Regions from separate parts of the Paraburkholderia sp. BL23I1N1 genome, predicted to be linked through region 3. Evidence: predicted binding sites of a transcription regulator. Region 3 holds the regulator's gene; each other region holds the start of a gene.
The links. The regulator HrcA, encoded in region 3, represses chaperone genes, less so after heat shock. The targets are predictions, from matches to a motif close to TTAGCACTCNNNNNNNNNGAGTGCTAA.
Positions count from the first base shown of each region.

Region 1: groES (co-chaperone GroES) is a predicted target of HrcA. The motif match lies at 1,930-1,956, and genes of this name have one in related genera.
Region 2: rpoH (RNA polymerase sigma factor RpoH) is a predicted target of HrcA. The motif match lies at 1,524-1,550, and genes of this name have one in related genera.

Region 1 is NZ_RAPV01000002.1:1,303,260-1,307,457, reverse strand. Features, by position in the region: gene groL (chaperonin GroEL) at 1-1,512, opposite strand, end outside; gene groES (co-chaperone GroES) at 1,567-1,857, opposite strand; gene B0G76_RS38505 (hypothetical protein) at 2,250-2,564, opposite strand; gene B0G76_RS38500 (transposase domain-containing protein) at 2,658-4,118, opposite strand.
Region 2 is NZ_RAPV01000002.1:781,677-785,874, forward strand. Features, by position in the region: gene cydP (cytochrome oxidase putative small subunit CydP) at 1-173, opposite strand, end outside; gene rpoH (RNA polymerase sigma factor RpoH) at 527-1,462, opposite strand; gene B0G76_RS36205 (acyloxyacyl hydrolase) at 1,822-2,385, shown strand; gene B0G76_RS36210 (nuclear transport factor 2 family protein) at 2,429-2,812, shown strand; partial or broken gene B0G76_RS36215 (2-isopropylmalate synthase) at 2,933-3,916, opposite strand.
Region 3 is NZ_RAPV01000002.1:1,070,537-1,074,734, forward strand. Features, by position in the region: gene recN (DNA repair protein RecN) at 1-35, opposite strand, end outside; gene B0G76_RS37435 (NAD kinase) at 144-1,046, opposite strand; gene hrcA (heat-inducible transcriptional repressor HrcA) at 1,260-2,279, shown strand; gene hemH (ferrochelatase) at 2,483-3,553, shown strand; gene B0G76_RS37450 (RNA-binding S4 domain-containing protein) at 3,562-3,969, shown strand.

The sequences.
Region 1 (4,198 bases), 230 kb from region 3:
CAGCGCCGTGCGCGTCACCTTCGTCGGGTCCACGACACCTGCGTCAACCAGGTCGACGTACTCGCCGGTTGCTGCGTTGTAGCCGTAGTTGCCCGTGCCAGCTGCAACAGCTGCCACCACGACGCTGGCTTCTTCGCCGCCGTTCGTGACGATCTGGCGCAGCGGCTCTTCCATCGCGCGCAGCACGATCTTGATACCTGCGTCCTGATCGGCGTTAGCGCCCTTCAGACCAGCGATTGCCGTACGTGCACGGATCAGAGCGACGCCGCCGCCAGCCACGATGCCTTCTTCCACAGCTGCGCGCGTTGCGTGCAGTGCGTCTTCGACACGTGCCTTCTTTTCCTTCATTTCGACTTCGGTCGCAGCGCCAACCTTGATCACTGCAACGCCGCCTGCCAGCTTGGCAACGCGTTCTTGCAGCTTTTCACGGTCGTAGTCCGACGTTGCTTCTTCGATCTGCGTGCGCACTTGCTTCACGCGCGCTTCGATCGTTGCTGCTTCGCCAGCGCCGTCGATGATCGTCGTGTTTTCCTTGCCCACTTCGATACGCTTCGCTTGACCCAGTTCGACCAGCGTTGCCTTTTCGAGCGTCAGGCCGGTTTCTTCAGCGATAACTTGACCGCCGGTCAGGATCGCGATGTCTTCCAGCATGGCCTTACGACGATCGCCGAAGCCCGGAGCCTTGACAGCAACCGTCTTCAGGATGCCGCGGATGTTGTTCACAACCAGCGTAGCCAGCGCTTCGCCTTCGACGTCTTCTGCGATGATCAGCAGCGGACGGCCAGCCTTGGCGACTTGTTCCAGGACCGGGAGGAGGTCACGAATGTTCGAAACCTTCTTGTCGTGCAGCAGCACGAACGGGTTTTCGAGCACAGCAACTTGCTTGTCCGGGTTGTTGATGAAGTACGGCGACAGGTAGCCGCGGTCGAATTGCATACCTTCAACCACGTCCAGCTCGTCTTGCAGCGACTTGCCGTCTTCAACCGTGATCACGCCTTCCTTGCCGACCTTGTCCATCGCTTCAGCGATACGGTCGCCGATCGACGAATCGCTGTTTGCCGAAATCGCGCCAACTTGAGCGATTTCCTTGTTGGTCGTGCACGGCTTGCTGATCTTGCGCAGTTCTTCGATCGCGGCCGTCACAGCCTTGTCGATACCGCGCTTCAGGTCCATCGGGTTCATGCCCGATGCAACGTACTTCATGCCTTCGCGGACGATCGACTGAGCCAGAACCGTTGCGGTCGTGGTGCCGTCACCTGCGTTGTCGCTGGTCTTGGAAGCAACTTCCTTGACCATTTGCGCGCCCATGTTCTGGAGCTTGTCTTTCAGTTCGATCTCTTTCGCGACCGAAACACCATCCTTCGTGACCGTCGGGCCGCCGAAGCTGCGTTCCAGGACAACGTTGCGACCCTTCGGGCCCAGCGTGACCTTCACAGCGTTCGCGAGGATGTTCACGCCTTCTACCATCTTGGCACGGGCGGAATCACCGAATACGACGTCTTTAGCTGCCATCTTCTAACTCCTTTAATTCTCTGGGATATGACCTGGAAAAGTAGCGACCAGCGCTTACTTCTGCACCACGGCCATGATGTCTTCTTCGCGCATCACGAGCAGTTCGTTGCCGTCGACCTTAACGGTCTGGCCTGCGTACTTGCCGAACAGGACGCGGTCACCAACCTTCACGTCGAGTGCGATTTGTGCACCCTTGTCGTCACGCTTGCCCGGGCCGACTGCCAGGATTTCGCCTTGATCCGGCTTTTCCGCTGCGGCTTCGGGGATCACGATGCCCGACGCAGTCTTGGTTTCTTGATCCAGACGTTTGACGATCACGCGATCATGCAAAGGACGAAGGTTCATACATACTCCTCTCTTGATTGAGACTGAAGAACGCTGAGAAAACCCAGCTGACTGAGCCAACTGGCAATATTGTTAGCACTCTCGTGCAGCGAGTGCTAATTATATGGACGGGTGGTGACAAATTCAAGAAGGGATGTGGACATTGATGTCGAGATTCTGTCGGTACGCAGAAAAACTGGGCAATCTGGCGCGGAAAAAGCTGGCAGAAGGCTTCGCAGCATCGGAAGACGGCCGGAAAACGGCATGAAATTCGGGTATACACCTATCCATCTTGGGCGAAAGCGCTGTTTCCAGCCTATCCTGGATGCCCAATCGTAGAGCTGGCTGCCCGGTCGGGCACGAGGTGGATCGGCTGGCTAGGGTACGTTTCATCCACGCACAACGACAACGGCCTAGCGCGCAGGGGACATCGAACGCTCAAGCCGGTCCGATATCAAGGCAAGAAGTGCCGCCATGTCGTGGCGCCCGACCCAGTCCAGCGTCTCATCCTGCGCCGCCCTGCTGCTGGTACTACAGAGTCCCGAAATCGCCTTGAGTGCCGCTACAGCCTGGCACATGTCCCATTCCCGGTCACACTGCCGGTCCAGTTCATCGTCGAGTTGTCCGGATGCCTCGTCGGGAACAGAGTCACCGATTACCTGCTCACGTCTATGGTCCATATCGCACCCCACCATTTTCAAGTGCTTCCCCGCGGGTTCGTTTTTCATTTCTGCCGCCTTCTATGCCAGCCGGCGCGACGGCACGTTTATCTGCCGCACATTCGGCCACGACAAGAGCGGCAGGTCATCAAGCTTCAGGATCTAGCGCAGTAGTGACGCAAAGCGCCGATCATCCAGACCGGAGAGCCGCCGCGCCGCGATGTTCCCCTCGCGGTTCAGATCGCCATAAACCTGCATGGGACTGCGCTTTTCCATCCCCTGTCCCCGGTGCGGCGCGCGATGATACGCGTTCACCTCTTCGGCAAGCACCTTGCGGAACATCGACAGCGGGACAGCCTCCTTCGCATCCCATTCTTCGGGCCGAGCTTCAGGCTTGTGGCCGCAATATGCGCCCTGGAACTCCGGACGCGGCTCAGTCCGCTCCTTGATTGTGCCGGAGGCGCGTTCGATCGGTTTCGACTGGCCATGCGCCGTCATCGCCCATGTAATCTGCACACCGAGCATCGGGAACAGACCAATAATCTCGTCCTCTTTGACCTTGCCACGACGACGCCACGGCGCACCACCGGAAATCTCTTTCGCCGCGTTTTCCATGCCGTTGTCCATTAAAACGCCGCGTGGGATTACCCGATTCGTTCGTGTCATCGCGCTGAGAAACGCTTGTCGAACGACATCGGCATCGAGCGACGCAGAGATCGCATAGCCGAGAATGACGCGTGTGCGAACTTCCTGGATGCCGAGGACGTATGGACGCAGCACGCGCCCCTTCACGCCGAGACTACCGTCGTCATCACGGACCATCAGGTCAATTTTTCTGCCGTCGAGACACCACAATTCGTGCAGGCTAAGCGACGTGTAGTCGCGGCGCTGTGTGGGCGACAGGGCTTTCAGTGCGGTCCCGCCGCTCTTAAGCAAAGTGCGGACGTCTTCCCGCAAACGAAGGAAATCGCGTTTTGCCGTGTCGTAGGACGGAATCGACCAGCCCAGCGGATCGCCTTTATCCCGAGTTCGCGCCCACGCCGAGCGAACTTTTGCGCCCGGCGTCATCGCTGCCGACAGGTAGAACTCCCATGCGCCCGGTGTCCATTCAGCCTTCTTCGCGTTGTCGATTCGATAGTCTGGACACAGCAGGGCAAGCCAGTGTTCGCGTGGATGCCCCTGAACCGATTTCAGCCAGCGATTTAACGCCATACGGCCGATCCCATGATCACGCTGAATTTCCGCATAAGCGGTCATCCGACTCACGCCCGCCTGAACTGCATCAAACCACGACAGCACCGCGACAAGATTACGCTCAGCACGAGTCTTGAGCTTGTCGGAAGCATCCTCGAATCGCCGCCACAACTCATTGTCTGTCTCACCCGGCTCACGCCTCTCACTGTCAGGCGAATGGCCGCCGTCAAGCCTAAAGCGTGCAGCGTAGTATTGCGCTTGGACGTCAGGAGGAAGGCTATCGAGCCGAATTCGATATTGCGCCCCACCATTTCCCGGAATCGTGTGTGCGACATATAGGCGCGCGTCAATGCGGCGCTTAATCGTGCTCTTGTTGACACCAAGAAGCGCAACAGCTTCTTGAGTCGTTATCCAGGCGTCGTTACTCACGGAGAATCCTCATCTATCTGCGTCTTCGGGGAGCGTTGCAGACGAATTTCGGGTTCCGGTCTGTGCAACACCGTCGAGCT
Region 2 (4,198 bases), 290 kb from region 3:
TGCTCCGCCTGCGGATGACTGAAGAACGCGTACTTGAGCACCATCAGCAGTGCAAATTTGATGGCGAGGACGATGGCGATATCCCGTGCCAGCGTCGGACCGCGCAGCCAGGCGGCAAACCGCTTGCGCAGGCCCGAGCGACGGGTGTTATGGCGATTCAGGGCTATGGTCATAATCGGTCGAAGGCAACTTCTTACCGGTGAATCCGGCTTGATCCAGGCCGCTTGAGCGGTCCGGCGAGTGCATCCCGATTCTAGGAGCAAGGACCCTGCGCGCGTAAGTCCGGCGCTGCGGCATTGGGTCGCGAACATCACCCCATGCGGACAGTATTGCTATGAGGTTTGTGATACGTCAAGAAACACGTGTCGGGTGGGCAAGTTCTTGAGTGAATGCGCGTGCGTCCGCGATTGAGCGCATGCGTCGCCAGGCGGGCACAAAAAAAGCCCTGCCTTCTTGTGAGGGCAGGGCTTTGCGACTACTAGCCAGCGCGCGCCGGACGAGCCGGCACGATGAACGGTTTTAAGGCTTATGCATATTCGGCCAACGCGCCACGCATTTTCTTCATTGCGCTCGCTTCGATCTGGCGAATACGTTCGGCCGACACGCCGAACTCGTCGGCCAGTTCGTGCAGCGTCGAGCCACCCGAACCGTCGTCTTCCACCTTCAGCCAGCGTGCCTCGATGATGCGGCGGCTGCGGGCGTCCAGCGCCTCCAGCGCGCTCGCGATACCGTCGCTGTGCAGCTTGTCGCGCTGACGCGAAGCCAGCACGGCGGTCGGCTCGCTATGCGAGTCGGCGAGGTAGGCGATCGGGGCGTACGACTCTTCACCGTCTTCAACCTGGCCTTCCAGCGCAATATCGCCGCCGGACAAGCGCGTTTCCATCTCGGCCACTTCTTCGCGCTTCACGTTCAGCTCCTGGGCGAGACCTTCGATCTCGTCCGGCGTGAAGGCGCCCAAGCCCTGCTTGTGGCTGCGCAGATTGAAGAACAGCTTGCGCTGCGCTTTGGTGGTGGCGACCTTCACCATTCGCCAATTGCGCAGAATGTATTCGTGGATCTCAGCCTTGATCCAGTGCATGGCATACGACACGAGCCGTACGTTCTGCTCCGGGTCGAAGCGCTTCACTGCCTTCATCAGGCCGATATTGCCTTCCTGGATCAGGTCAGCGTGCGGCAGTCCGTAACCGAGGTAGTTGCGCGCGATCGAAACGACCAGCCGCAGGTGCGACAGGACGAGGCGGCGTGCGGACTCAAGGTTGTCCTGCTCGCGAAATTCGGTGGCGAACTGGCGTTCTTCCCCCGGCGTCAGCATCGGAATCCGATTTACGGCCTGGATGTAGGCGTCGATATTGCCCAGTTGACCGGGCAGCAGCGAGGAATGCGAGAGCGCCAGCGCACCTGCCGAAGCGGCCTTAGCCGACGACGGGCTCAAAGTACTCGGAAGGGTCATTGCATGGCTCACGTAGGAAACTCCTTTGGAATCAGACAAAAGCGTATTCAGTTAACGACTCCAGCGTTGGATGTTAGCACTCTGATTTGCCGAGTGCTAATACTTAGAGGCAGTAGGGACATCCAAGTTCCGCAAATTCCTATTGAAATTTGAGTTTGATAGCCATGGGATAGCCCTTATTGCCATCTGCGTTGGTCGTACAATTTACCTGACGAAGCGCTTTCAATCTTATAAGTGACCGATATTTTAGAAAAATGAAGTGACTAATTGCGAGAATTTAACTTTCTTAATACGATCCTCCGGATGTACATTGTCTTTAGAATAAACGGGACAGTGACCCGCTGATCAACCTCGGCTAGCTCGGGTGTGCTATGAAGAACAAAAAAAACGCGATTCGTGGTCTGGCTCTAAAAGGCGCTTCGGCGGCTCTTCTGTTAGGCGCCTCGGGACTGGCCGCAGCTGACCAGTTCGGCCTGCAGATTGGCGGCGGTCTGGGAGATCACCACATCAATAAACTCGATCTCGGTCTGGTTTGGGATCCGAATCTGACGTGGTGGCAGATCGGCGATTGGCATTTTTCGCTGATCGGCGAAGCGCACGTGGCCTGGTGGCATACCAGCGAAGGGAACGTGCACGAGAACATCGGTGAGATCGGTGTCACGCCGATCATTCGCTTCATCGACGGAGCGGGTGCGATTCGCCCTTACGTCGAAGTGGGCGCCGGTGTCCGCCTCCTGTCGAGCCCCAGAATCTCTTCTGACCTCACGCTCTCGACGGCGTTCCAGTTCGCCCCCATGGCGGGCGTCGGCGTGCAATTCGGCAACCGCCAGCAGTACCAGGCGGGCTACCGCTTCCAGCATATTTCCAACGGCGGTATCAAAGAGCCCAATCCTGGTATAAATTTCCACCAGCTATATTTGCAATATAACTTCTGACGACCGTGGCCACGTTCGGCTCACCGGTGCGAGGGGCTGAGCAATGGCGGCAAAGATAATCGAAGCGATTCGCGGGCTCGAACGAGAGCGCTTTCGTGCGATGGTCGACGGCGACGGGCAGTCGCTCGATGCGCTGCTCGCGGACAATGTGAGCTACGTCCATACGAACGGCAAGCGCGAAACGAAGCGGCAGTTCATCGACGGAATTACCGCCGGGCGTCGCCGCTATCGGCAGATCGAAGTGCAGTCGCAAGAGGTGCTGCCGGTGGGGCGCGAGACCTGCGTCGTCACCGGGCGCGCGCTGATCGAAATGGAGGCGAATAACGGGGCGCTGCTGTTTCCGATCGCGTACACGGCGATTCATACACAGGAAGACGGGCAATGGCGCCTGATCGCCTGGCAGGCGACGCGCTGCGCGATAGAGTGAGCCTTGTGAGCTCACTCCGTTTCGCCGGTTGCGCCTTGTGAGCGCTCGGGCTGCACGAGCAGGCGCTCAGGCCGCTACGCGCTGCAGATCCTCATCGCTCCACGCCGGCCGCTGCGCCGCATCACCCGCATACGGATGCCGCGGATGCACCGGAATCTGGTTGCAACGCTCGACCACGCTCCGCACCGCATCAATCCCCGAGAAGTCGAGGCCCGGGTCGACGCCCTGCATGTGAAGGTTCATCGCGACCGTCACGAGGTCCACGTTGCCGGTGCGCTCGCCATTGCCGAACAGACACCCTTCGACGCGATCCGCGCCCGCCAGCAGCGCCAGTTCCGTGGCGGCCACGGCGGTGCCGCGATCGTTATGCGGATGCACCGACAGCACGATGCTGTCGCGATAGCTCAGATTGCGGTCCATCCATTCGATCTGGTCTGCGAACACGTTCGGTGTCGCGGCTTCGACGCTCGCGGGCAGGTTGACGATCATCTTGTGATCGCGCGTTGGCCGCCATGTTTGCGCGACCGCGTCGCATACTTCGCGCGCGTACGGGAGCTCGGTCGTGTTGAAGGTTTCGGGCGAATACTGGAATGTCCAGTGCGTATCGGGCCGCGCCTCTACGTGTTGCTTGATGATGCGAGTGCCTTCCACCGCCAGCGCCTTGATTTCGTCCTTCGACTGGTTGAAAACGATCTTGCGAAACGACGGGCAGATCGCGTTGTACAGGTGCACGATGGCGCGCGGTACACCTTCGAGCGCTTCGAACGTGCGCGCAATCAGTTCGGCGCGCGAGGGCACGAACACTTCGATCGTGACGTCGTCGGGAATGCGCTTTTCTTCGATCAGCCTGCGGACGAAATCGAAGTCGGTTTGCGAGGCCGAGGGGAAACCGACTTCGATCTCCTTGAAGCCGATCGCCACCAGCATCTCGAAGAATTCGAGCTTTTGCGCCGCATTCATCGGCTCGATCAGCGCCTGATTGCCGTCACGCAGATCGGTGCTCATCCAGATCGGCGCGTGGTTGATCGTGTGGCTCGGCCATTTGCGGCCGGTGAGGCGCACGGTGGGGAAGGGACGGTATTTCTCAGCGGGATTGCGCAACATGAAGAACCTCGTTCGTTGGGTCGTATGCGAAAGGGTGTGGCCTCGAGCGGCTGGCGGGCTGCCACGGATGCACGGCGCGCCAGCCGGTGGCTAGCGGCAACAACGAACGGGCGCGAACGAACAACGTCATGGTGACGACGAAAACGAACGTGGATGATGCCCATGCAACGTGCATTTGACCCTCGCGCTTCGTCCGAGCGGTAAACGGACGAATGCAAACGACTACAGGTTGTGAAGAACTACGGTCGGGGATGAAACGGGAAATGCGGAACTGCTTTGAGG
Region 3 (4,198 bases):
ATGACGAAGTCGCGTATCGAGAGGTGGCGAAGCATGGAGGTCGTCTGGTGAGCTTGAATTTCAGGGTTCGGCAGCGGCGGCGTTCGTGTTCCGATCTTCCGGCCGTCTGGCGTTCCGGCGTTCCGGCGGCCCGTCCGGGCCGCTCAGGGCTTGGTATCTTCTTCGTGCGACGGGTATTCGTTCCAGTGCAGCTTTTTGCGCAGCGTGGCGTAGTGGCTGTAGCCGACCGGGTGCAGCATCGGCACCGTATGACGCGAGCGGCGCACTTCGATCGTGTCGCCCAATTCCAGCGAGGTGAACGACTGCATGTCGAAATTGACGTTCACTTCGCGGCCCGAAACGATCTGGATGCTTACCTTCGAGTCGTCCGGCAGCACGATTGGCCGGTTCGACAGCGCATGCGGCGCGATCGGCACCAGCACGATGCCTTGCAATTGCGGGTGCAGGATGGGCCCCTGCGAAGACAGCGCGTAGGCGGTTGAACCCGTAGGCGTGGCGACGATCAGGCCGTCCGAGCGCTGGTTGTACATGAATCGCCCGTCCACCGAGACATGCAGTTCCGCCATGCCCGAGAAACCGCTGCGGTTGACCACTACGTCGTTGAAGGCAAGCGCGTGATAGATCGGGTTGCCGTCGCGCATGATGCGCGCTTCAAGCAGCATGCGCTCTTCGCGCTCGAAGTTGCCGGAGAGCATTTGCGGCACGATCTCGCGCATGTCGGAGATCGGAATGTCGGTAATGAAGCCGAGCCGCCCGTGGTTGATGCCGATCAGCGGCGTGCGGTAGGGCGCAAGCTGGCGGCCAATGCCCAGCATCGTGCCGTCGCCGCCCAGCACCACCGCAACGTCGGCACGCGCGCCGATCTCGGCGGGACGCAGCGCCGGATAGTCGGTGACGCCGATTTCGGCGGCGGTGTCGGCTTCGAACACGACCTCGAAGCCGCGCCTCGCGATGCACGAGGCGAGCTCGGTCAGCGGCTCGCCAATGCCCGGCGTATTGTTGCGCCCGACGAGCGCGACGGTCTTGAACTGGCTAGTCACTTGCATGCCGGCATTACACCATAGGTAGGGCCTGAAAAGAACCGCAGACAGACCCGGTAGCGAGCCTGCTCAAGCGGGCGCCAGCGGCTTGGGCGATTATCGTTAGAATGGTGAAATCTTGATGACATGCGCGCCGGATCTAGTCCGGCGGCGCGATAGTCAGGGGGTGGCGCCGTTAGCGCTCGCTGTAGTCGTGTCATTGAGCTAAAATTTTCCGTCATGCTAGATCCCCGCGCACAAACCCTCCTCAAAACGCTGATCGAGCGCTACATCGCCGAAGGTCAGCCGGTCGGCTCGCGCACGTTGTCTCGTTATTCCGGCCTCGAACTGAGCCCGGCGACGATCCGCAACGTGATGTCCGACCTCGAGGACCTGGGGCTCGTGATCAGTCCGCATACGTCAGCGGGCCGCATTCCGACGCCGCGTGGCTACCGGCTGTTCGTGGATACCATGCTGACGGTGGAATCCGCCGCGGACGAAGAAGCGGTGATGCGTATCGTCAAGACAACGCTGCAGGCGGGCGAACCGCAGAAAGTCGTCGCCGCGGCGGCCAGCGTGCTGTCCAATCTGTCGCAGTTCGCCGGTGTGGTGCTTACGCCGCGCCGCAGCCACGTGTTCAAGCAGATCGAATTCATGCGCCTGTCGGACAAGCGCATCCTGCTGATCATCGTGACGCCCGAGGGCGACGTGCAGAACCGCATCATGGCGACCCAGCGCGACTTCTCGCCTTCGCAGCTGGTGGAGGCCTCCAATTACATCAACGCGCACTTCGCGGGCCTTTCGTTCGACGACGTGCGCCGCCGCTTGCGCGAAGAAATCGACGAGTTGCGCGGCGATATGACCACGCTGATGCACGCTGCGGTCACGGCCAGCACGGATGAATCCGATACCGGCGAGACCGTGCTGATTTCCGGCGAGCGCAACCTGCTCGAAGTTGCCGACCTTTCGTCGGACATGGCGCGCTTGCGCAAGCTGTTCGATGTGTTCGACCAAAAGACCAGTCTCCTTCAGTTGCTCGACGTGTCGAGTCACGCCGCGGGCGTGCAGATTTTTATCGGCGGCGAGTCGAATCTCGTGCCGATCGAGGAAATGAGCGTGGTGACCGCGCCTTACGAGGTGAACGGCAAGATAGTCGGCACGCTCGGCGTGATCGGGCCGACCCGCATGGCCTACAACCGCGTGATTCCGATTGTCGACATCACCGCGCGGCTGCTTTCCCTCACGCTGAGTCAGCAGTAACCCAGCAATCCAGTAGCAGCCGGCAGTCGCTCCCGCTCACCGCTGGCTGCGGCACTCCATGCAGCAAATGATGCGCGACCGCGCGCGGCTTGCCAATTGGCCGAATGGCCAGGGGTCCCTGGCGGACCTCGCAACGGACCGCGCCGCTATAATGAATTCCACCTGAACCGACTCTCCGCCCCAAGCGGTTATCTCTGTTGCCTATGCGCTTCGACCTCGAGCGGCCTTCACAGAACGCCACGTCACACCGTGTCGCCGTGCTGCTGATCAATCTCGGCACGCCCGACGCGCCGACGCCGCGCGCGGTCCGTCGCTATCTTGCGCAGTTCTTGTCCGATCCCCGCGTGGTCGAAATTCCGGCGCTGCTCTGGCAGGTGATGCTGCAGGTGCTGATTTTGCCGTTCCGCAGCCGTGCGTCGGCGAAGAAATACGCGGCTGTGTGGATGCCGGAAGGCTCGCCGCTGCGAGTCTTCACGGCGAAGCAGGTAGAAGGTTTGCGCCATCTGCTGCAATTGAACGACTATACGGTGCTGGTTGACTATGCCATGCGCTATGGCACGCCCGGCATTCCGGCCATGCTGAACCAGCTCAAGCTGGCGGGCGCCGAGCGGGTGTTGCTGGTGCCCATGTATCCGCAATACTCGTCGTCGACCACGGCCACGGCCTTCGACGACGCCTTTTCGGCTCTCCGGCGCATGCGCAATCAGCCGGAAATCCGCACAGTGCGGCAGTACGCCGATCATCCGGCGTATATCGCCGCGCTTGCCGCTCAGGTGCATCACTACTGGCATCAGCACGGCCGGCCGGATTTCGCGGCAGGGGACAAGCTGGTGCTGAGTTTTCACGGCGTACCCAAGCGCACGATGGATCTCGGCGATCCGTACCACGAGCAATGTCAGCAGACCGGCGCATTGTTGATGCAGGCGCTGGGATTGACGCAGGTGGAATGCCGCATGACGTTTCAGTCCCGGTTCGGCAAGGCCGAATGGCTGCAGCCATACACCGCCCCCACGCTGAAGGAATTGGGCTCGGCGGGCGTGCGGCGTGCCGACGTGTTCTGTCCGGGCTTTACCGCCGATTGCCTTGAAACGATTGAAGAAATTGGCATGGAAGTCCGCGACGAGTTCCTGCATGCGGGTGGCAAAGAGTTTCATCGGATTCCCTGCGTGAACGCCTCGCAGCCGTGGATCGCCGCGCTGGGCGAAATCGTCGCTCAGAATCTGCAGGGCTGGCCCGTGCAGGCGGTGCCGGTGCCGTACACGACTGGGGCGTAAGCAGGCTCATGAATTACAGGATTTCTACCGAACCGGGCGCGAAGCTGCGCATCGACAAATGGCTTTGGGCGGCGCGCTTCTTCAAGACCCGCTCGCTCGCGGCGGATGCCGTCGACAAAGGACATGTGCGGATCGGCGGCGCCAGCGTCAAGCCGGCGAAAGACGTACGCGTCGGCGACCTGGTCGAGATCGAGATCGAGCGGATTGTGTGGCAGGTGGCGGTACTGGGCGTGTGCGACGTGCGTGGCCCAGCCAGCGTGGCGCAGACGCTTTACGCGGAAACCGAAGAGAGCAGGGTGAAGCGGCAGGTCGAACAGGAGCGGCGCAAGACGTACCGCGAGCCGGCCGCCGCTTTACACGGCAGGCCGACCAAGCGCGACCGGCGCACTATCGACAAACTTTCAGGTGGGGATTGAACAATTGTTCCATCGTCGCATGCACACCGCCGTACTCGGTGGTGTGATCGTTGACGGCCCCGGACATGCAGATGGTCGTGGTGCCCGCGATCAGTACCAATGCGACCACTGATATTGCAAAGGTCAGTTTCACGGTGCTCCCCTTGGGAAGATTCAGAATGAAAACGGGCGAATCAGGTGGAATTGAAAAATGTCGGTAAGGTTTACGTTAGATTAGGGTTAACGCGTC